4 regions of the Streptoverticillium reticulum genome follow, and region 4 is predicted to be linked to each of the others. Evidence: riboswitches for the same ligand, from Rfam matches in the RefSeq annotation. Region 4 holds a riboswitch; each other region holds the start of a gene.
The links. A riboswitch is a leader RNA that binds a small molecule or an ion and turns the genes downstream of it on or off. The one in region 4 is predicted to bind cobalamin.
Positions count from the first base shown of each region.

Region 1: it holds a riboswitch for cobalamin, as region 4 does, so the genes downstream of both, metE (5-methyltetrahydropteroyltriglutamate--homocysteine S-methyltransferase) here and ACMATS_RS06950 (HoxN/HupN/NixA family nickel/cobalt transporter) in region 4, are expected to answer to the same signal.
Region 2: it holds a riboswitch for cobalamin, as region 4 does, so the genes downstream of both, ACMATS_RS14085 (aldehyde dehydrogenase family protein) here and ACMATS_RS06950 (HoxN/HupN/NixA family nickel/cobalt transporter) in region 4, are expected to answer to the same signal.
Region 3: it holds a riboswitch for cobalamin, as region 4 does, so the genes downstream of both, ACMATS_RS13270 (ribonucleoside-diphosphate reductase subunit alpha) here and ACMATS_RS06950 (HoxN/HupN/NixA family nickel/cobalt transporter) in region 4, are expected to answer to the same signal.

Region 1 is NZ_CP179755.1:7,974,957-7,980,534, reverse strand. It holds gene metE (5-methyltetrahydropteroyltriglutamate--homocysteine S-methyltransferase) at 1-1,781, opposite strand, end outside; cobalamin riboswitch at 1,950-2,115, opposite strand; gene ACMATS_RS36350 (dihydrofolate reductase family protein) at 2,568-3,164, shown strand; gene ACMATS_RS36345 (helix-turn-helix domain-containing protein) at 3,172-4,602, opposite strand; gene ACMATS_RS36340 (GNAT family N-acetyltransferase) at 4,737-5,294, shown strand; gene ACMATS_RS36335 (LysE family translocator) at 5,295-5,578, shown strand, end outside.
Region 2 is NZ_CP179755.1:3,151,262-3,156,839, forward strand. It holds gene ACMATS_RS14070 (APC family permease) at 1-13, opposite strand, end outside; gene ACMATS_RS14075 (GntR family transcriptional regulator) at 273-1,025, opposite strand; gene ACMATS_RS14080 (IS1182 family transposase) at 1,261-2,943, opposite strand; partial or broken gene ACMATS_RS14085 (aldehyde dehydrogenase family protein) at 3,231-3,686, opposite strand; cobalamin riboswitch at 3,889-4,017, opposite strand; gene ACMATS_RS14090 (DEAD/DEAH box helicase family protein) at 4,222-5,578, shown strand, end outside.
Region 3 is NZ_CP179755.1:2,976,071-2,981,648, forward strand. It holds gene ACMATS_RS13265 (hypothetical protein) at 70-384, opposite strand; cobalamin riboswitch at 631-766, shown strand; gene ACMATS_RS13270 (ribonucleoside-diphosphate reductase subunit alpha) at 929-3,322, shown strand; gene ACMATS_RS13275 (ribonucleotide-diphosphate reductase subunit beta) at 3,322-4,338, shown strand; gene def (peptide deformylase) at 4,403-5,032, opposite strand; gene ACMATS_RS13285 (tetratricopeptide repeat protein) at 5,124-5,578, opposite strand, start outside.
Region 4 is NZ_CP179755.1:1,482,129-1,487,706, reverse strand. It holds gene ACMATS_RS06960 (YIP1 family protein) at 355-942, opposite strand; gene ACMATS_RS06955 (APC family permease) at 1,033-2,586, opposite strand; cobalamin riboswitch at 2,979-3,127, shown strand; gene ACMATS_RS06950 (HoxN/HupN/NixA family nickel/cobalt transporter) at 3,182-4,303, shown strand; gene ACMATS_RS06945 (NAD-dependent epimerase/dehydratase family protein) at 4,357-5,337, shown strand; gene ACMATS_RS06940 (GNAT family N-acetyltransferase) at 5,574-5,578, shown strand, end outside.

The DNA.
Region 1 (5,578 bases), 6.5 Mb from region 4:
AGGGCGACCTGCCGGGCGGTCTCGGCAAGCGGCTGGTCGTCGCGGACGAAGGACCAGGCGAGCATGGTGACGGGTCCGGTCAGCATGCCCTTGACCGGCCGGTCGGTGAGCGACTGGGCGTAGCGGGTCCAGCGGACGGTCATCGGTTCGGGGCGGGAGATGTCGCCGGCGAGGATCGGCGGGCGGACGTAGCGGGTTCCGTAGGACTGGACCCAGCCGTGCTGCGTGGCCAGGTAGCCGGTGAGCTGTTCGGCGAAGTACTGGACCATGTCGTTGCGTTCGGGCTCGCCGTGGACGAGCACGTCGATGCCGGCCTCCTCCTGGAAGGCGACGACCTCGCGGATCTCGGCCTCGATGCGCTCCTCGTAGGCGGCCGTGCCGATGCGTCCGGCGCGCAGGCCGGCGCGGGCGGTGCGCAGCTCGCTGGTCTGCGGGAAGGAGCCGATGGTGGTGGTCGGCAGCAACGGCAGTCCGAGACGGTCGCGTTGGGCCGCTGCGCGCAGGCCGTAGCGCTGCGAGCGGTGCGTGTCGGCCTCGGTGACGGCGGCACTGCGGGCGCGCACGGCAGGGTCGTGGGTGATGGCGGATCCTGCCCGGGAGGCCAGATCCGCTCGATTGGCGGCGAGTTCGGCCGCGACGGAGTCGGTGCCGCGCTCCAGTGCGCGGGCCAGCGTGACGATCTCGCCCGTCTTCTGGCGGGCGAAGGCGAGCCAGCGGACGATCTGCGGGTCGATGTCCCGTTCGGCCGTGGCGTCGAGCGGGACGTGCAGCAGGGAGCAGGAGGCCGCGACGTCGACGCGGCCTGCGAGGCCGAGGAGGGTGCCGAGGGTGGCCAGCGATTTCTCCAGGTCGTTGATCCACACGTTGCGGCCGTTGACCACGCCGGCGACCAGGCGTTTGCCGGGCAGACCGCCGACGGCCGCGAGGTCGTCGAGGTTGGCGGCCGCGGACCGGGTGAAGTCGAGGGCCAGGCCCTCGACCGGAGCCTTGGCCAGGACCGGCAGGGCCTCGCCGAGGCGGTCGAAGTAGGAGGCGACCAGCAGCTTCGGCCGGTCGGTGAGGGCGCCCAGTTCGCGGTAGGCGCGGGCGGCGGCGTTCAGCTCGGCCGGGGTGCGGTCCTGGACCAGGGCGGGCTCGTCGAGCTGCACCCACTCGGCGCCGGCGGCCCTGAGGTCCGCCAGCACTTCGGCGTAGACGGGCAGCAACCGGTCGAGGAGCGTGAGCGGTTCGAAGCCGGGCCCGACGCCGGGCGCGGGCTTCGCGAGCAGGAGGTAGGTGACGGGACCGACCAGGACGGGGCGCGCGGCCAGGCCCAGGGCGAGGGCCTCCTCGAGCTCGGCGAGCTGCTTGGCGGAGTCGGTGGTGAAGACGGTGTCGGGGCCGAGTTCCGGGACCAGGTAGTGGTAGTTGGTGTCGAACCACTTGGTCATCTCCAGCGGCGCCACGTCCTGGGTGCCGCGGGCCATCGCGAAGTAGCCGTCCAGGGCGTCGGCTTCGACGGCCGCGCGGTGCCGGGCGGGGATCGCACCGACCATGACGCTGGTGTCCAGGACGTGGTCGTAGTACGAGAAGTCGCCGGTCGGCACCTCGTGGATGCCGGCCTCGGCGAGCTGCCGCCAGGTGGTGCGGCGCAGTCCGGCGGCCGTCTCCCGGAGGGCGTCGGCGGTGACGCGGCCCTTCCAGTAGCCCTCGATCGCCTTCTTCAGTTCGCGGTTGCGGCCTTGGCGGGGGTAGCCGTACACGGTGGCGCGGGCTGCCGCGGCTGCGGACTTGCTGGTCACAAAACTCTCCTTCGCGAGCTGCATCCTGGATCTCGGAACGCGGCGAGAACGCGAAGGGGTTGGCGGACGGACCACGCCACAGCCGTGGAGCGCCCGTTCGATGGATACGCCGACCCGCCCTCGAGGTCACCGAGATCTCCGCGCACGATCGGTCGCGCGCGGGCAACGGGCAGGTCTTCGGACTCACGGGCACATCTGCCGAAGGCAGACACCTACTGGCCGTCGCTTCCCGGACCCGTCACAGGGCCCAGTGCGTATGACGGCGGTCGTTCCCGCTCACCGCTGCGGGGCAGTCCCGGATTCCCACCGGGTTCCCTCTTACGACGCGCCTGCCTGGCGAGCAGGGCGAACCAGCTGCACGCGCCACCCTAGGGCGGGGATCCGGTACTTGAACAGCGGTGTTCACATGCCGGTCACGCAAGTCCGTGTGTCATGAACCACGTTTGGGCTCTCCTTGTGCCCGGCACCGAAGCGCCCCGTAAGGGGCGCGGGGAACTGCGCGACCGGCCACGACGCGCCCGCAGCCGAGGTTCTCGGGGCTGCGCCCCGGACCCCTGGGGTGGTGCGTCGGCTGCAGGCCGTCGGTGGCCGGTCGCGCCCACGCGGCGGAGCCGCATATGTCAACAGCCCCGCGCCCCTTACGGGGCGCACACCCGCACCCACGAGCGAAGATCCGCCGGACAGGCCCTGGCACCGCGGCGTTGTCAGTGGTCGGTGCGACGATCGTCCCGGCGGCGCGAACACGTGCCGCGTCCTGCGGTTTCGAAGAACGAGGAGTGAAATCCCGTGCGCATCGTGGTCAGTGAATTCATGAGCCTGGACGGCGTCGTGCAGGCACCCGGCGGAGCCGAGGAGGACACCGACGGCGGCTTCGCCCACGGCGGCTGGTCGCACCCGTTCTTCGACCCGGAGGTGATGGGCGGGGCCATCTCCGAGGCCCTGGGCAGGACCGAGGCACTGCTGTTCGGGCGCCGCACGTGGCAGACGATGGCCGCGGCGTGGCCGGAGCGGGCCGGCGATCCGTTCGCCGACCGGATGAACTCCCTCCCGAAGTACGTCGTGACCGGGACCCTGGGGGACGCCGAGCTGACGTGGAACAACACCACGCGCATCCCCGGCGACCAGGCACTGGCCCGCATCCGCGAACTGCGCGCCGCCGACGGCGGCGACCTGCAGGTCATGGGCAGCCCCACGCTCGTCCGCACCCTCCTGGGCGAGGGCCTGGTCGACGAGCTGCGGCTCATGATCACGCCGGTGCTCCTCGGCGGCGGGAAGCGGATCTTCACCGACGACGGGGTGCTGCGCACCTTCGAGCTGGTCTCCTCGGTCACCAGCGGCACGGGCGTGCACATGTGCACCTACCGGCCGGTCCCCCAGGGGTAGAGGTCGGCTACCTCCGTGCGTAGTCGGGCAGCGGCTCCCACACCTTCTGGTCGAACCGCCAGGTGTACTGCGGCCGGTCCTTGACCGCGGTCGTGCGGAACGGCTGCCCGTGGTCGTCGATCTTCAAGGTCCCGGACCGGCCGCCGCTGCTCCACTCCAGCTCCAGTTCCCAGGTCACGTCGTGGCCGGTGGTGCGGGCGACGATGTCCAGCGGCTGCGGGTCCGTCGAGGAGACCTTGTACGGGAAGTCGGTGGCCGGGATCTTGATGTCGCCCTGCTCCCCCGCCGCGGGACGGGCGGTGGGCCGGTCGCGGTCGAGGTCGACGTCGAAGAAGGCCGGGGTGAGACCGCCACCGCAGCCGTCGCCCATCGAATACCCCGACCAGGCCAGGGGCGCCGTGCTCTTGAGGACGCGTACGTGCAGGGCCCGCAGCACGACGGCCTGGCCGTTCTTGCCCTGCACGTCGACGGTGATGTGCATGCTTCCGCCGGGCACGGCCCGCAGCCCGGTGACCCAGGCACGCGCGTCCCTGTCGTTCGGCGGTTCGGGCACCTCTGCGGGTTTCCGTCCGGAGACGTACATGATGCTGCAGCGGTTGGCGAAGTCGTAGGGCTGGACGTCGGCGGTCAGCGGCTCACCGGAGTCGCTCCCGCGCCCGCCGCCGTTGTCCTTGCCGTCGGAGGTCCCCGCCTCCGGCGCACCGCTGTTGCCGTCGGCCTTCTTCCCTCCGGCCTCCGCCTTGCCGGTCCCGCCGGTCGGCGTGCTGCCGCCGTCCGGCGACGCAGTGCCATCCCGGCCCGGGCCGGTGCTGCCCGGGGCTCCGGACGGTGCGAGGGGTGCGCCGGAGACGTTCGGCCGGGCGCGGTGCGCGTCCGTCTCGTCCTGGCGCGCACCCGGCGGCGTCGTGGCCGCCCAGGCGACGAGGGCGGTGGGCACGGCTATGCCGACGGCTGCCGCGGCGACGACGCCCAGACGCACGCGGCGCGAGCGGCGGCCGCCGGCGGCGGCGGGTGCCGGTTCGGCGGACCGCGGCCGGGGCGCGGGCTCGGACTCCGGCGCGGGCGCGGGGAGTTCCCCCGCCACCGACTCCGGCTCGGCCGCGGGTGCGGGCTCGGGCAGTTCTGCCGCTACCGGCTCCGGCGTCCGCTCCGGCGGCTTCGCCTCCGCTTCGCCCGGCGCTCTGGACGACGAGCGTCGTGCGTCGTCCGCCAGGATCCAGCGGCGGTGCAGCTCCACCAGCTCCTGCGGGGTGGCTCTGCAGAGCCGGGCGAGGCGCTCGACGGGGGCGTAGTCGGCGGGCACGGCACCGCCGTTGCAATAGCGGTGGACGGTCGACGTGCTCATGTGCAGCCGCTTCGCCAAGGCCCCGTAGCTGAGCCCTGAACGGTCCTTCAGCTCGCGCAGCTGCTCCGCGAATTCCTCGATCCCCCCGGCCATGCCGGCATCCCCCTGCTCCGGAGCCGCGTTCCGGACCGCGGCGATTCATCAGGTCAGGCTATATGAGGGGATTACCGTGAGAGGATCCCGACGCGCTGTACACGGCGGCATCGGTTCGGCAGTGGAAGGTGAGCATGTACGCGATATCCCTGGGCGACGACGGCGCGGAGCTGTGCCCGCTGGAGCCCTGGCAGGCCGAGGAGTTCCTGGCCCACATGGACCGGGGCCGGGAGTTCATCGGGCAGTTCATCAACCTGCCCGACATCGTCACGGACCTGGAGTCGTGCCGGGCGTATCTCCAGCGGTACGCGGACAGGGCGGCGGCCGACGCCGGGCGCCTGTACGGCATCCGGACGGACGGCAGGCTCGTCGGCGGGGTCCTCTTCCGGACGATGGACGTCGGACAGGGCACGGCCGAGGCGGGCTGCTGGCTGGAGCCGTCGGCGGCGGGCAAGGGGCTGGTGACCCGGGCCGCGCGCGTGATCATCGACTGGGCCGTCGAGGAGCGGGGCATCCACCGCGTGGAGTGGTGGGCCGCCTCGGAGAACACGGCCAGCATCGCCGTAGCCCGGCGGCTCGGCATGACGAGGGACGGCGTGCTGCGGGAGAACTTCCTGCACCGGGGGAAGCGGCACGACGTGGAGATCTGGTCGGTGCTCGCCCCGGAGTGGCGAGCGGCCAGGGCGGCCTAGATGTTCACCTGGTTCCTCGCCTTTCTCGGGGCGTGCACGCTGATCGCCGCCTCGCCCGGCCCCAGCACGATGCTGATCATCCGTCAGTCCCTGCACAGCAGGCGGGCCGGCTTCCTCACCGTGCTGGGCAACGAGACCGGCGTGTTCGTCTGGGGCCTCGTCGCCGCCTTCGGGCTCACGGCGCTGCTCGCGGCCTCCCGGCTGGCCTACGACGTCATGCGGATCGGCGGTGCCGCGGTCCTCATCGGCTTCGGCGTCCAGGCGTTGCTGGCCGCCCGCCGCGG
Region 2 (5,578 bases), 1.7 Mb from region 4:
CTTCGGTACTCAAGCCCCGGATCTCCTTTTCTTTCTTACTCCCCCACGGCAGGACACAAACCGCGCCATCGTACGAGCGATTTCGCCGAGTTGGTTCCGCAAAATGGCTCTGACCTGGGCGTCTGTGAGTTTTGCAACACCGGAAGGGCCTCTTCCATACCGGGGTGAACCCAGACAGAAGGGGCCGTTCCTACCCGCTGGTACGGACCATGACAAGGGGTTTCCGGAGCCCTGGAACCTGACTGCGAAGTCAGTTCATGTGCACGTCACGGCTACTTCACCGGGAGGTGGTAAGCGACGCGATAGCGCTCGGCGAGCATCACCACGTCCGCCGTCTCGACCGGACAGCCGCCCGCGAAGTACGTCCGCGAGACCACCAGAACGCAGTGCCCGGGCACCCCGCCGAGCGCCAGCGTCTCCTCCGCGAGACCCGGCCGGGCGCCCACCTCCTCGGTGACGTTGTCCACGACCAGGTCGATGGCGGCCATCCGCTCGACCACGCCGCGGCCCGCCAGCGGCCCCTCCTCGGGCAGCATCACGGGTGTACGCCCCGTGACCGTCAGAGGCTCCCAGGAGGTGGAGAGCATCACGGGCTCGCCGGCGGAACGGAACAGGTAGTGCGTGCGCATCACGCGGTCCCCGGGAGTGATCCGCAGCCGCCGCGCAATGGCCGCGTCCGCCATGCCCTGCTCGCTGCGCGACTCCCAGGTGCCGCCGACCCGCTCGTCGGCCTGCTCCTGCCGGAAGGGCGTCGAGTCGCCCAGCGCGCGATACCCCGTGCGCACCACGGCCCGCGGCACGGGCTGCTCGCGGACGTACGTCCCGGACCCGGAACGCCCCTCGACCAGGCCCTCGGCCATCAGGACCTTGCGGGCCTCCAGGGCCACCGTGTCCGAGACGCCGTACTGCTCCCGGATCCTCGCCTGGGAGGGGAGCCGGGTGTGCGGCGGCAGCTCGCCCGCCACGATCTTCTGGCGCAGATCGCCGGCCACACGGAGATATGCGGGCTGGTCACCGAATGCCACGTCCACTCCCAAGGGGTTGACAGTCCGCAACAGCTTGGCAACCGTCGGTTGCGGAGCGCAACTCTAGGCCAACGAATCACCGGATGTGGTGAATTGCAGGTCGGCGGTGCGTAGTTGAGAAGCAGCGGCACATGCGGGGAGCACGCACCGGGAGCACTTCTGCATCGATGCGGGGCGGGTCGCGGTCACGGGGAGTCAGGAACGCGAAAGGGCCGGACCCGAAGGACGCTGCTGGCTAATTCGGCCCCTGCTTTGCCCCGTCGAGCATCAGCTCGACGGGGCAAAGTCGCGCGAAGTGGCTGGTGCGGGTGCGGGCTCGTGGTGTGCCGGTGAGATGGGCGTCGATGCGGGTGAGGTTGAGGGCTGCTGCGGTGAACTGGTGCTGGAGACTGGTCTTCGCCAAACCCCGGTAACGGGATCTGCGCAGGCCGCAGCGCCCGACGGCCTGCGAGATGGTGCCCTCGACACCGGCGCGGATCTTGTAGCGCTCTTTCCAGGCGTCGGTCTGCTGCTCGGCGCGGATGCTGCGGATGGCGTCGTGTTCGGCCCGGTGCTGCCGCAGCATGATCTCCCGACCGCGGCTGGAGGCCGACTTGATGCATGAACGCCGGTCGGGGCAGGGGCCGCAGCGGCTGTCGGGAAACCGCACACGGATCACCGGCAGGCCCTTTGAATCGGTGCGGGGATACCACTGCGTGGCGGTGGCCCCGCTGGGGCAGGTGGCCTGCCTGCGTTCCCAGTCGATGGTGAACGCGTCCAGCCCGAAGGCGCCGTTGGCCTGGGCCGAGGTGTTGCCGGTCAGCGGCCCGTGCAGTTCGACGCCGTGATCGTTGCGGGCGGCGAGGACGCGGGCGGCGGTGGGATAGCCGGCGTCCACCCAGTGCTCGCTGGGCAGGCAATTTCTGGCCGCGAGGGACGTGTGGATCTCGTCGTTCATCATGCTGTCCGCGACCGTGGCCACGGTGGTCGCCACGTTGGTGACCAGGTTCGGCACGTCCTCACCACAGGTCTCGGTGAGATGGACTTTGTACCCGTCCCACTTGGTGTCCCGCTTGACACCGACCCGAGCGTCCAGGTCATAGGGGGTGACCAGGCGCATCGCGCCCGGCGGCCGGTCTTTTGGGTCCCTGCACCTCACCTCCCCCTCCACCACCGAGAACTCCTGCACCCACACTCGGCGCAGGGCCTCTACTTCCTGAAGCTCGTGCAGTCCCGCCGGGGCATCGGCGGCGCGGACCGCCTGGAGCAGGTGCATGCCGTCCCGGCCGATTCGGGCTCCCACTTCGTCTCGCTTCGCGCTGGCTTTGGGAAACCGGGAGTCCTCGGCCCGCGTGGCGTAGTGGCGGAACCAGTCCGGCCCCGCGACCTGCACCAGCCAGTCGCCAGCGGTCTGCGCAAGAGCGTTCAGCGCCGCCCGCAACGTCTCCGCCACCAGTTCCAGCCGACGCAGGTCACGTGCCGACGACAGCACGTGCGAGGAGTCCGTCCGGGCCCGGCCCGCGCTCTTGAGCAGCCCCTTCTCCCGGGCCGCGGCCAGCACACCATCCAGCACCCGACGCCCGCCGTCCGAGGCGGCCAGCCGGTCCCGGAACTCCGACAGCACCGAGAAATCGAAGCCTGGATCGTCGAGTTGAAGCCCGAGCGCGTACTTGTAGTCGATCCGCGCCCGAACCGCCTCCGCGGCCTGGCGGTCGGTCAGCCCCTCAACGAACTGCAGCACCGACACCAGAGCCAGCCTGGCGGGAGACCAGGCAGGCCGGCCACGCACAGCAAACAGATCCGCGAAGTCCTCGTCACGGAACAGCACCCCGAGCTCGTCCCGCACCCGGATTGCCAGGCTCCCCTTCGGGAACGCGGCGCGAGCCACCCGCACCGTCTCTGCCGGAATCTCCCCCGGACCCTTCGGCTGCATCGACATCGACACCCACCCCCCCCGTGCGCAAAAACGTCGGTCCCCACGACCACAACCGGGTTATGAGGACCGACGTCACGCGAGAGACCGAATAGACCAACAGCGTCCCGAAGGTCCGGCCCCGAAGGCGCTGCGGCCGTCAGACGTTGAAGCGGAACTCGACAATAAGCCTTTTATCTGCAGAAACGCGGGCGCATCCAGCACCTGTCCAGCACGGTGCATTCACGGCCAAGAATTTGCACATGTTCCGTCAGATGTGTTGCCAAAAACCGGAAAAGCCCAGAACGCCTGCAGGCCGAGAGTCCGGCCGGGGCGCGCAGCGAGTGGGCGGCGATGCTGGTGTCGGCGTTGTCAGTGAACTATCCCTTGCGGAGGTGAAGGATACCCGCCGCGAACTCCACTACCTCCAGTCCTCACTGGACATCGCCGTGCGCGTCGGCGATCACCTTGCCCTGCTCGGCGGACAACAAGCGGGCCAGCCCGTCCTTCTCCCGCTCGGCGAACTGAAGGGACCGCATCAGGACCCGGGCACGGTGCTGCGGGGTTCACTAGCCCCAATCGAGTTGCGCGTTGGCGGCGTTGGCGATGACCGCTCCATCTCGGTACAACTCGCGGGACACCAGGGCCTGGACCTCGCCGGTGTTGGGACCGTACACCTCGCCGTGCGCCCCTGAGGTTCCCGGGGTGTGCTTGCCGCCGAAGAAGTGAGTCAACTCGCGCACGGAGGCCCGTTCATGCTCGCGGACCATGGCTGCTTGCTCTCTCAGGAGGGATCCGGGGATGGTGCGCCGCCCCCGGCATACGTACGCGGGTGGCGTACGCATGCCGGGGGCGCGAGATCGCGTATGGTCAAAATCCTGTCAGAGGGTGGGTTCGCCACGGTCGTGGGTACACACCGGTGCCATGCGCGTCAGCCCCACCCTCGTGGACAACACGGAACATCCCGCGGCCGGTATCCTGACTCCCGGATCAGCGCGCGCCGTCCACGTTCCCGGCGTCCAGCTCGTCAGTGGCGTCCTGCTCGACGGCGCGCTCCCCAGTCGCCGTGAGGGGACCGTGCCGGATTCACACCGACTTCCCTGCACTGCGGGTCGTACGCGGCTTCACGGAGCCGAGTCACCCTCCGCCTGCATCTCGGGTGCGGCCTCTGCTGCGGTCTCCAGCAACATGAAACTCCTGGCGCCGACGCACCCCCGGCACTAAGCTCGATGATCCCTTCTCCGCACCCGGACAACCTGAGCACTCCACGTCGTACAGCACCCCAGGAAGAGCGGTACCCCTCTGATGAGCGCAGGTGGCGCGGCACAGACGCCGGACCCGAGACTCGCCGAACTTGCCCGCACCTCACGTAACTTCGGTTTCCTGTACGACCATCTGCCGCTGCTCGTCGCTTATGGCTCGGGCGCCGAGGCCAATGTCTTCACCGACCCGAACACCTCGTTGATCAAGTCCCGGCAGTTCGGTGAGGCACTCGCTTCCGATCTGGTGCGCCGGGGTCGTGTCCAGTTCGCCGGGAGCAAGCAGGTCGAGCGCCTGGCAGCCCTCGATAGGGAAGGCTATCTGCACGGCAACGTGGGACCCGCGTTCCACGAGGTCCGCGTTCTCGGCAACAAGGCCAACCACGACGACTATGACGCCCCGGACGATGCCTTCCGAGCCCTGCGGACCTGTCACCGGCTCGGCGTCTGGTACCACCGACTGATCACCGGGTCCCGCGAACAGCACACGTTCGTTCCACCGGATCCGGCACGCACACCGGCCGCGCAGAACACTGCCCTGCGCGCACAGGTGGAGGAGACCCGGCGCGCGCTGGAGGAGGCTCGTCTCACTTACGAGGGTCAGGCGTCCCAGGCACAGGCAGAACAGGCCGCCCGCCTCACGGCGGAGCGGGAACTCGCCGACGCAGCGACGGTGCGCGAGGAGCTCGCCCGCCAGGTTGCCGCCATGCACGATCAGCTCGCGGCGCTCCAGCAGGCTCAGTCCGCGGCCGACGCCCGGCTGTTGCGCGAGCAGGTCACCAACCCCAGCGCCGCCTCCGAGGCGGTGGCCGAGCGTGCCCGTCTCCTGGAGAACGCCGAGCAAGCGGCCCGCGAGCCCCTCACCGAGGCGCAGGTGCGTACCCGTCTCGACGAGATGCTCATCGACGCGGGCTGGAGCGTCCAGGACGCGGGCGGCAACCTCAACCTGTACGTCCAGGGGGACCGGCGCGGCAGCGGTGTCGCCGTCCGCGAGACGACCACCGCCACAGGCCGCGCCGACTACGCCCTGTACGTGGAGCGGAAGCTGGTTGGGGTGATCGAGGCCAAGCGGGAGGGCGCCGACCTGACGGCCGCCGAGGCTCAGGCCGACCGGTACGCCGACCACCCCACCGAGGCGCAGCAACGTCTGATCGCCTGGCGCACCCCGCTGCCGTTCCGCTACGTGTCGGACGGTGGCGAGACCCGGTTCCGCAACACCCTTGACCCCGACTCGCGCAGCAGGCGGATCTTCTCCTTCCACCAGCCCCGCACCCTGTCCCGCTGGATCCGCCAGGCCGAACAGGACCCTCAGGCACCCTCCTACCGCGCCCGACTGCGCCTGCGCATGCCCGACCTAGACGAGCGCCCCCTGCGCCCCGCCCAGATCAAGGCGGTGCGCGGCG
Region 3 (5,578 bases), 1.5 Mb from region 4:
ATTGTTCTTCAGGAGGGTTGTCGAGGGTGCGGGAGACATCGTCGCTGTAGAGCAGAGCGAAACGCCTGCTCACGCTGCCCCCTGGACACCGTGGCTGTCGCTGCGGCTGTCGAGGTAGGCCTCGTGGTCGATCGCGGCGGAGCGGTCACCCGCACGGGCCCGGGCACAGGCCTCGGCGACGCGCGGATCGTCGCCGGTCGCCTCCCACACCCAGTCCATGAAGAGAGTCATGAGGTCGGCGACGGGCGTCGTCTCCACGGCCTCGGTGAAGGCCTCTCTCCGATGCTCGGGCAGGAAGTCGCGTACGTCACGGATGGTGGCCCGGACCGTGACCGTCTCGCCGCGGAAGGTCGTGGTGATCACGGGGGTCTGCTGTGCGCTCATGCCGCTTCTCCTGACGGGCGGTCGGCCCGGCCGTCCGCCGGGCCCGACGTGGCTGTCCGAGCCGTTCGATCCTAGGGCAGCCAACCCCCGCCCGGGGCGGTTTCCAGGCCCGTGAAGAGCCCCTGAAGCCCCCTCACCGCGCCCCCGCGGCCCACCCCCCAACCCCCCGCACACCCCCACCCGTTAGCACATTCCGCAACCATCCGACGACGCCCCGACACAACATGTGGGGGCGCTCCCGACCCCCGGCACTAGATGTATGCTCGTCCTCGCTGTCGCCGCAGGGGAATCCGGTGGAAATCCGGAACTGTCCCGCAACGGTGAATGTATGCGCATATGCGCTCCACAAGTCCGAGGACCTGCCGCCAGCGCGCCCACGTCCGAGCCGCCCCAGGGCTTGGCATGGGTGACGAACACGTCCGGGCCCCGCGGGTTGGGCCGATGGGCGCTGTCCGGCATGCCCCGAAGAAGTGTGCCGGTACGCGTTCCGTCGAGTGCCTCCCGAGCGGCCCCAGCCGACCAGCCGAGCGAGGGAGAGCCACACGTGACCATCGCGCCCGCCGATCCGGTCTCAGCAGCCACTGCGGAGGAGACCGGCGGCCCCGGGACCGCGCTGCTGCGCACCCTGACCGATCTCACCGCCGATCTGCCCGCCACCGACCCCGGCAAGGTCGCCGCCGCCGCGCTGCGCGGCCGGCACCCCGGGTCGGACGAGGCCGAGCTGCGGTCCCTGGCCACCGAGGCCGCCGCCGGGCTGATCGCCGAGGAGCCGGAGTACTCGCGGCTCGCGGCGCGGCTGCTCACGCTCGCCATCCGGGAGGAGGCGGCCGGGCAGGGCGCGGTCTCCTTCTCCGCCTCCGTCGCCGTCGGGCACCGTGAGGGCCTGATCGCCGACGGCACCGCCGCGTTCGTCGCCGAGCACGCCGCGCGGCTCGACGCGCTCGTGGACGGCGCCCTCGCCGACGGCGCCGACGACCGGTTCGGGTACTTCGGCCTGCGGACGCTCCACAGCCGCTACCTGCTCCGGCACCCGATCACCCGCAACGTGATCGAGACCCCGCAGCACTTCCTGCTGCGCGTCGCCTGCGGCCTGGCCGAGGACCACTCCGTCCGGGCCCTGGAGGACGTCGCCGAGCTCTACCGGCTCACCAGCACGCTCTCGTACCTGCCGTCCTCCCCCACGCTCTTCAACTCCGGCACGCGCCACCCGCAGATGTCGTCCTGCTACCTGCTGGACTCGCCGCTGGACGAGCTGGACTCGATCTACGACCGCTACCACCAGGTCGCGCGGCTGTCGAAGCACGCGGGCGGCATCGGGCTCTCCTACTCCCGCATCCGCTCCCGCGGTTCTCTGATCCGCGGCACCAACGGGCACTCCAACGGCATCGTGCCGTTCCTGCGCACCCTCGACGCCTCCGTCGCCGCGGTCAACCAGGGCGGCCGGCGCAAGGGCGCGGCCTGCGTCTACCTGGAGACCTGGCACGCGGACATCGAGGAGTTCCTGGAGCTCCGCGACAACACGGGCGAAGAGGCCCGCCGCACCCACAACCTCAACATCGCGCACTGGATTCCGGACGAGTTCATGCGCCGCGTCGAGGCGGACGCCGACTGGTCGCTGTTCTCCCCGGCGGACACCCCCGACCTGGTCGACCTGTGGGGCGACGAGTTCGACGCCGCGTACCGTGCGTACGAGGCCCAGGGCAAGGCCGTCAAGCAGATCCCGGCCCGCGTCCTCTACGCCCGCATGATGCGCACCCTCGCGCAGACCGGCAACGGCTGGATGACGTTCAAGGACGCCTCCAACCGCACCGCCAACCAGACCGCCGAGCCGGGCGCGGTCGTCCACTCCTCCAACCTCTGCACCGAGATCCTCGAGGTCACCAACGACGGCGAGACGGCCGTCTGCAACCTCGGTTCGGTCAACCTCGCCGCGCACCTGGGTGCCGACGGCGAGATGGACTGGGAGAAGCTGGACCGCACGGTCCGCACGGCCGTCACCTTCCTCGACCGCGTCGTGGACATCAACTTCTACCCGACCGAACAGGCGGGCTCCTCCAACTCCCGCTGGCGGCCGGTCGGTCTGGGCCTGATGGGCCTGCAGGACGTCTTCTTCCGGCTGCGGCTGGCCTTCGACTCGCCCGAGGCGAAGGCGCTGTCCACCCGGATCTCCGAGCGGATCATGCTGGCGGCGTACGAGTCCTCGGCCGACCTCGCCGAGCGGCACGGCCCGCACCCGGCCTGGGAGGCCACCCGCACCGCCCGCGGCGTGCTGCACCCCGACCACTACGCGGACGCCACGGCCACCTGGCCGGAGCGCTGGGACGCCCTGCGCGCCCGGATCGCGAAGACCGGCATGCGCAACTCGCTGCTGCTCGCCATCGCCCCGACCGCCACGATCGCCTCGATCGCCGGCGTGTACGAGTGCATCGAGCCGCAGGTCTCCAACCTCTTCAAGCGCGAGACCCTCAGCGGTGAGTTCCTCCAGGTCAACACCTACCTGGTGGAGGACCTGAAGCAGCTCGGCGTGTGGGACGCCACCACGCGCGACGCGATGACCGACGCCAACGGCTCGATCCAGGACCTGAAGTGGATCCCGCAGGAGGTGCGCGACCTGTACCGCACCGCCTGGGAGATCCCGCAGCGCTCCCTGATCGACATGGCCGCGGCCCGCACGCCGTACCTGGACCAGAGCCAGTCGCTGAACCTCTTCATGGCCTCGCCCACCATCGGCAAGCTCAGCTCGATGTACGCGTACGCCTGGAAGCAGGGCATCAAGACGACGTACTACCTGCGTTCGCGCCCCGCGACCCGCATCGCCCGCGCGGCGTCCGGCAATTCGGCCGCCGCCGCCACCATTCCGGTGCAGCAGGCCGCGCCCGACGCGGACGCCATCGCCTGCTCCCTCGAAAACCCCGAGTCCTGCGAGGCCTGCCAGTAATGTCCGCCGAACGTTCCAAGAACCTGCTCGACCCGGGCTTCGAGCTGACCCTGCGTCCCATGCGGTACCCGGACTTCTACGACCGCTACCGCGACGCGATCAAGAACACCTGGACCGTCGAGGAGGTCGATCTCCACTCCGACGTCGCCGACCTCGCCAAGCTCTCGCCGGGCGAGCAGCACATGATCGGCCGCCTGGTCGCATTTTTCGCGACCGGTGACTCGATCGTCGCGAACAACCTCGTGCTGACGCTGTACAAGCACATCAACTCCCCGGAGGCGCGGCTCTACCTGTCGCGGCAGCTCTTCGAGGAAGCCGTGCACGTCCAGTTCTACTTGACGCTGCTCGACACCTACCTGCCCGACCCGGAGGACCGCACTGCCGCGTTCGCCGCGGTGGAGAACATCCCGTCCATCCGCGAGAAGGCACAGTTCTGCTTCAAGTGGATGGACTCGGTCGAGAAGATCGAGAAGCTGGAGACGAAGGCCGACCGCCGCCGCTTCCTGCTCAACCTGATCTGCTTCGCCGCGTGCATCGAGGGCCTGTTCTTCTACGGCGCGTTCGCGTACGTCTACTGGTTCCGCAGCCGCGGCCTGCTGCACGGCCTGGCGACCGGCACCAACTGGGTGTTCCGCGACGAGACGATGCACATGAACTTCGCGTTCGAGGTCGTCGACACCGTGCGCCAGGAGGAGCCCGACCTCTTCGACGACGAACTCCAGCAGCAGGTCACCGACATGCTCAAGGAGGCCGTCGAGGCCGAGCTGCAGTTCGGCCGGGACCTGTGCGGCGAGGGCCTGCCGGGCATGAACACCGAGTCGATGCGCGAGTACCTCCAGTGCGTCGCCGACCAGCGCCTGCAGCGCCTCGGCTTCCCGGCGGTCTACGGCTCGCAGAACCCGTTCTCCTTCATGGAGCTGCAGAACGTCCAGGAGCTGACCAACTTCTTCGAGCGCCGCGCCTCCGCGTACCAGGTGGCGGTCGAGGGCACGGTCTCCTTCGACGACGAGTTCTAAAGCACCCTGCAGACGAACGAAGGCCCGTACGGAATCCCTCCGTACGGGCCTTCTGTTACGACGACTAGTCGTTCGCGACGACCGGGTACCGCGGCGTGCCCTCCTCCATCTGCCGCAGCGCGTCGCGCCGCTCCCGCTTCGACAGGCGGTCGATGTACAGGCGCCCGTACAGGTGGTCCGTCTCGTGCTGGAGGCAGCGGGCGAAGTAGCCGGTGCCCTCGACGCGGATCGGGTTGCCCTTCATGTCCTGGCCGCTGACGACCGCGTAGTCGGGGCGGGCCAGGGCGGCGTAGGCCGTCGGGACGGACAGGCAGCCCTCGTTGGAGTCGTCGAGGACGCGGCGCTCGGCCGGCAGGTCCTCGAGGACGGGGTTGCAGACGTGGCCGACGTGCCGGACGCCCTCGTCGTCCATGCAGTCGTAGACGAAGACCTTGAGGTCGACGCCGATCTGGTTGGCGGCGAGGCCGACGCCCTCGGCGGTGCGCTGGCTCGCGAACATGTCGTCGATGAGTTCGGCGAGCTTGTCGTCGAACTCGGTCACGTTCTGCAACTCGCGGTGCAGGACCGGGTTGCCGACGACGGTGATCGGGCGGGAGGTGCCGCGCTCGCGATGGGCGAGCTCGCGCTCCTCGCAGTCCTCGGTGTCCACGATGAACTCGCCGTTCACCGACTGCTCAGTATCTTGCTGCGCCATGTCCGCCGTATGCCTCTCTCACAACCCGAAAGCAATATCGTGCCCGGAATCCACAGGGCTCATACAGGGTACGGGGAGCCTCGGCCACCGCTCAGCAGACCTCTTCGAGATCCCGCCATTCCCGGGTGTCCGGGCTGTCGGCGACCCAGCCGTCCAGCAGGCCCCGCACCAGGCCCGCGGGCGCCGCGATGCCGCACTCGCGCTCCGGCACCCACAGCGAGCCGGAGCCGGCCGTGCGGTGGCCGAGCGGGCCGGGGTGGCCGGGCTCGCTGTGGTCGTGCGGGTCCAGGTGCTCGCCGTCGCCCTCGTCGCTGGGCATCCGGCTCTCCGAGCACGTACGGCACAGCAGGCGCACGGACGAGGACCAGTCCTCGGCGGCGAAGCCGGCGTCGGCGGCGAGCCGCTCCAGGGCGTCCCGGTCGGCCTCGGTGGCGGCCTCCAGGAGCACCACCCAGGTCGGCACCGGGGACGGGGCCCACAGCTCGATCTCGTCGAAGACCGGGTACGAGGGCCCGGCGGCGGTGACCCGCTCCCCGTGCGGGACGC
Region 4 (5,578 bases):
GAGGCGTTCGGCCGCCGGGAAGGGCCCGTGGCGCCGGTCATCCACCGCTTCCCGATGGAGGGTGTCGAGATCGGTGGAGTGACCGTTCCGGCCGGTGAGACGGCGTCGGCGGCCCTGCCGGAGCGCTTCGAGGATCCGGAACTCGACGTTCAGAGGGGGCAGTCGAGGCGTCGTCCGACCGTCCGGGCACGTGGCCTGATTTCGCTCCCCGCCCGCCGGTAACCGACAAAGCGAACAGGTTTTTGGTGCATAGCCCATCCTTGATGAGGTAGAACTGTTCTCGAGCCCGCCCGGTGTGCATCCCCCGTCGCACCGGGCGGGCCTTCGCGCACCGGTCGTCCGCCGGCCGGCCCGTCAGCCGCTTCCCGGGGGGAACTTGAGCAGGGCCACCGCCGCCACCATCTGGATCGCCACCGAGGCCACGGCCTTGTGCGTCGGCAGGTGGTGCTGACCGCGGATCAGCAGGGTGGCGATCACGCAGCCGAAGGCCGCGGTGACGGAAGCGGCCGCCTGCACCGGCACGGAGTCCGCCGGCAGCCAGGTGTTGAGGAACAGCCGCGGCAGGTCCGTCGCCCAGAAGACGACGGCGAACAGGCCGGTGGTCGGCGCGAACCGGCCGTTGCCGCCCAGCCGTCGGGCTATGGCGTGGGTGACGGCGCCGAGGAACAGGGTGGCCACCAGCGTCACCCCGGCGGCGATGGCCATGGCCTCCAGGGCGAGGACGGGGCTCACGCCCCACTGGACCCAGAAGGAGTCCTTGCCCAGCGTCCCCAGCGCTCCGCACAGCAGGCTGAGGAACATGGCCGCCCCCCAGACGCTCCGGTCCCGGGCTTCGTCGAGCACGTCGACGGGCCGATACCAGAGCCCGAATATCAGGTGGTGCCACAGCAGCCGGCGCGGCGTGGCAGGGGGTTTGGCGGAGGGAGCGGAGGTCACGGGCATGGGTGCCGTTTTATCACCGTTCGGCCACGAAGCCGGTGTCGGGCCGGACAAAGGTGATCAAGGCGGGCGGCCACGGGGGCCGGCCCGCCGTCAGGCGGGTGCGGGCTCCGTGCTGCCGGGGTCGTCCTCGGGGTCGCCGCCCGCTCCCGGAGCCGTGTCCGCGGGGGCGGGGTCCAGGTACTCCTCGCTGATCTCCCGCGGTCCGAACGGCCACACCTTCTCGTACGCCGCCCACAGCACGAAGGCCACACAGCCCGCCGCGACCCACACCAGCGACCACTCGATGGGGTGCCGCCCCGGGGAACTGCGGTCCGCGTAGCCGTAGATGACGATCCAGCCCACCGCCGCGACCACGCTGGGCAGCGGGTAGAGCCACATCCGGTACGGCCGCCGCAGGCCCGGCTGGCGGCGGCGCAGCACGGTGGCTGCCAGGACCTGGGACAGCGCCTGCACGATCACCATGACGGTGGTCAGCAGCTGGATCAGCGTGTTGAGGTCGGTGTGACGCCCGATCAGGAAGCCGATCGCGCCGATGACCCCCATCGTCACCAGCGGCAGCACCGGGAAGCGGTGCCGCGGGTGCAGGACGCCGAAGGGGCGGAAGAAGACCTTCTCCCGCGCGGCGTCGTAGGGCACCCGGGAGCCGCCGAGCAGCCCGGTGAAGACCGAGGCGAAGGCCGTGACGAGGATCAGCACGGTGACGACGTCCGCGGCGTGCTTGCCCCACGTCCGTTCCAGCACCGCCGAGGCCACCGAGGAGCCGGCCGTGGAGTTCGGGTCCAGCATCTCCTTCCAGTCGACGACCCCGAGGGTGCCGATCTGCAGCAGCAGATAGACCGTCATGATGCCGAAGATGGACCAGACGATGGCGCGCGGCAGGGTGCGTCCGGGATTCTTGATCTCGGCGCCCATGTACGCGGCCGTGTTGTAGCCGCCGTAGTCGTAGATGCCGATCGTCAGACCCGCGGCGAAGCCCAGCCAGAACTGATTGGACGTCACCTCGAAGGCGTGGGCGGGATAGGTGAAGGCGAGATGGGCGCTGAAGTGGGTGAAGGCCGCGATGATGACGAGGATGATGGAGGCGAGCATCACGCCCCACAGCACGGCGGTGATCCGCGCGATGTTCTCCACCCGCCGCCACAGCAGCGCGACGACCACCGCGATGAACACCAGCCCGGTGACGTCCCCTTGGGTCTGCGTCATCCCGGGCCACAGGTAGGCGAGGTACTGCACGAAGCCGATGACGCCCGTGGCCATCGCGAGCGGGATGAAGAGCATCGCCGTCCAGACGAACAGGAACGGCATCAGCTTGCCGGTGCGGTACTGGTAGGCCTGCCGCAGATACACGTAACTGCCGCCCGCGCCCGGCAGCGAGGCCCCCAGCTCGGCCCAGATCAGCCCGTCCGCGAGGGCCAGCACGGCGCCCGCGACGAAGCCGATGACGGCCTGCGGCCCGCCGAAGGCCGTGACCATGAGCGGAATGGTGACGAAGGGGCCTATCCCGCACATCTGGCTCATGTTGATGGCCGTCGCCTGGAACAGCCCGATGCGGCGCTCGAAGCCGACGTCCTGCCCGGTGGGCCTGTGGTCGGGACTGCGATCTCTGTCTGCTGCTGGGTCTGCTGCTGGGTTTTCTGCTGCCATGGCGATCAGCCCTCTCTCGTCGCGCACTGCTGCACTCGTAGCACCGGCCTGCATGACCGTCCATCACATGCGGACATCCGCACAGAAGTGTCGGTACCCGTTCCGCTGCATGGGCATGGCAATTGCCACATCTTTGCCACCGCCTGAGGTCAGGGCGCTAAGGTGGCCCGGCCGTGGTGTTCGGGAAGACCGGTGGCGGGCCCTAGGGCCCGTCCGATGGGTCAGCACGGGCCCCGCGGCGCCTGGCACGGCACCTCGCTGCGTTGTCGCATCACCCGAGTACGCCCAGTACGCGGGTGATGCTCCGCCTTGCGATGCTCCCCCAGCTACCGCTGGGAGGTGCCCCCAGCGCCAGACGCCGCGGGGCCCGCACTGACCCATCGGACAGGCCCTAGTGGCCCCATTCCGGAGCGGCCCTCGCCACTGTGATCGGGGAGCTTCCGCCTCCTTCCGCACGCCCCGCAGGGCGCGCGGTGCCACTGGCCGCATCCGGCGGCCGGGAAGGCAGGGGCGGGCGCGCGCGTACCCGTAAGCCAGGAGACCGGCCACGGCATCTCACGAACTGATCCACGAGGTGCTGGAGCGTGACCCGCAGATGACTCTGCCCACCGGAACCACAGAAGTCCCCACTAGTACGCAGCCGTCCTTCCAATGGCGCCGCCAGGACACCGTGCGCACCGCCGGTCTGCTGGCCGTCATAGCCGCCCTGCACGTCGCCGCCTTCGGCGTGCTCTTCCTGCTCGTCGTCCCCCGGCACTACACGGTGGACTCCAAGGTCTACGGCGTCGGGCTCGGCATCACCGCCTACACCCTCGGCATGCGGCACGCCTTCGACGCCGACCACATAGCCGCCATCGACAACACCACCCGCAAGCTGATGGCGGACGGCAAGCGTCCGGTCTCGGTCGGGTTCTGGTTCGCGCTCGGGCACTCCAGCGTGGTCGTCGCGCTGGCCGCCCTGGTCAGCGGCGGCACGCACCTGGCCGGGACGCTGATGAACGAGAACTCCGCCACCCACCAGACGCTCGGCGTCGTCGGCACCACCGTCTCCGGCGGCTTCCTCTACCTCATCGCCGCCCTCAACCTCGTCGCCCTCGCGGGCATCCTGCGCATCTTCCGCGCCATGCGCGAGGGCCGCTACGACGAGGCCGAGCTGGAGCAGCAGCTGGACTCGCGCGGCTTCATGAACCGCATCCTCGGCCGCTTCACGCGCTCCATCACCCGCCCCGGCCAGATGTACCCGCTGGGCTTCCTCTTCGGCCTCGGCTTCGACACCGCCACCGAGGTCACCCTGATGGTGATGGCGGGCAGCGGCGCGGCCGCCGGCCTGCCCTGGTACGCGATCCTGTGCCTGCCGCTGCTGTTCGCAGCCGGCATGAGCCTGTTCGACACGCTCGACGGCACGTTCATGAACTTCGCCTACCAGTGGGCGTTCTCCAACCCCGTTCGCAAGGTCTACTACAACCTCACCATCACCGGACTGTCGATCGCGGTCGCCTTCCTCATCGGCACCATCGAACTCGTCGGCGTCCTGCACGAGAAGCTCGACCTGAACGACGCGGTCACGGGCTGGATCTCGGGACTCGACCTCGACAACGTCGGGTTCGTCATCGTGGGCCTGTTCGTGGTCGTGTGGGCGATCGCGCTCGCGTACTGGCGTTTCGGCAAGGTCGAACAGCGCTGGGAGGCGCGGAGCACGGGCCTTACGGACCTGTGACGGAACGCCCCGGGGCGGTGCGCGGCCGGTGAACCGCCTCTAGCGTCGACGTCATGCGTGTACTCGTCACCGGAGGCGCGGGCTTCATCGGCTCGCACATCGTCAGTGCCCTCACCGCCCGTGGGCACGAGCCCGTCGTCATGGACACCGGCCTCGTGCCCGCGGACGACGTCCGCGATCCCGAGGCCGTGGCACGGGCGTTGAAGGGCGTCGACGCCGTGTGCCACCAGGCCGCGATGGTCGGTCTCGGCAAGGAATTCGCGGACGCGCCCGCGTACGTGGCGTGCAACGACCTCGGCACGGCGGTGCTGCTGGCCGGCATGCACGAGGCGGGCGTCCGCACGCTGGTGCTCGCCGGGTCGATGGTCGTCTACGGCGAGGGCCGCTACGACTGCCCCGCCCACGGCCCGGTCCGCCCCGGCCCGCGGGAACCCCGGGCCCTGGAGGCGGGCCGCTTCGAGCCGCCGTGCCCGTGCTGCGGACGGGAGTTGACGCCGGGGCTCGTCGACGAGGACGCGCCGCTGGACCCGCGCAACGTGTACGCGGCGACCAAGGTCGCCCAGGAACACCTGGCGGCGTCCTGGGCCCGCGCGACGGGCGGCAGCGCGGTGGCGCTGCGCTACCACAACGTGTACGGGCCCGGAATGCCGCGCAACACGCCGTACGCGGGCGTCGCGTCGTTCTTCCGCTCGGCCCTCGCGCGGGGCGAGGCGCCGCAGGTCTTCGAAGACGGCCGCCAGCGGCGGGACTTCGTGCACGTGCGGGACGTGGCGAAGGCGAACGTACTGGCCCTGGAAGCGGATTCGCCCGGCGGCGGGCTGCGGGCGTACAACTGCGGGAGCGACAGCCCGCGCACGATCGGCGAGTTGGCCTGTGCCCTGGCAGCGGCGTGCGGGGGACCCGAGCCGGTGGTGACGGGGGAGTACCGCTTGGGTGACGTCCGTCATGTGACGGCGACGTCGCGAAGGCTGCGGGAGGAGGTGGGGTGGCGCCCGGCTGTGGGCTTTGCGGAGGGGGTGGCGGAGATGGCGTGACCCGTACGGCAAAGGCCGCCGGGCGGGCCGCCATGGTGCAGATTTGCATCGGGCCGGGGGCGGTGTGCGACAGTGGGTTCTCCGGTTCGCCAGGCGCTCTGCCACGTGCGCGGCGGCCGCCCGAATTCCCCACATCTCCCATCCTCGAACGACGGTTCCGGCCCTGCCCTGCGCAGATCCGGACCGTTCGCCCGCCCTTCCGCCCCCTCCCAGAGGAATCCTTCCCCCAGAGAACGATGCA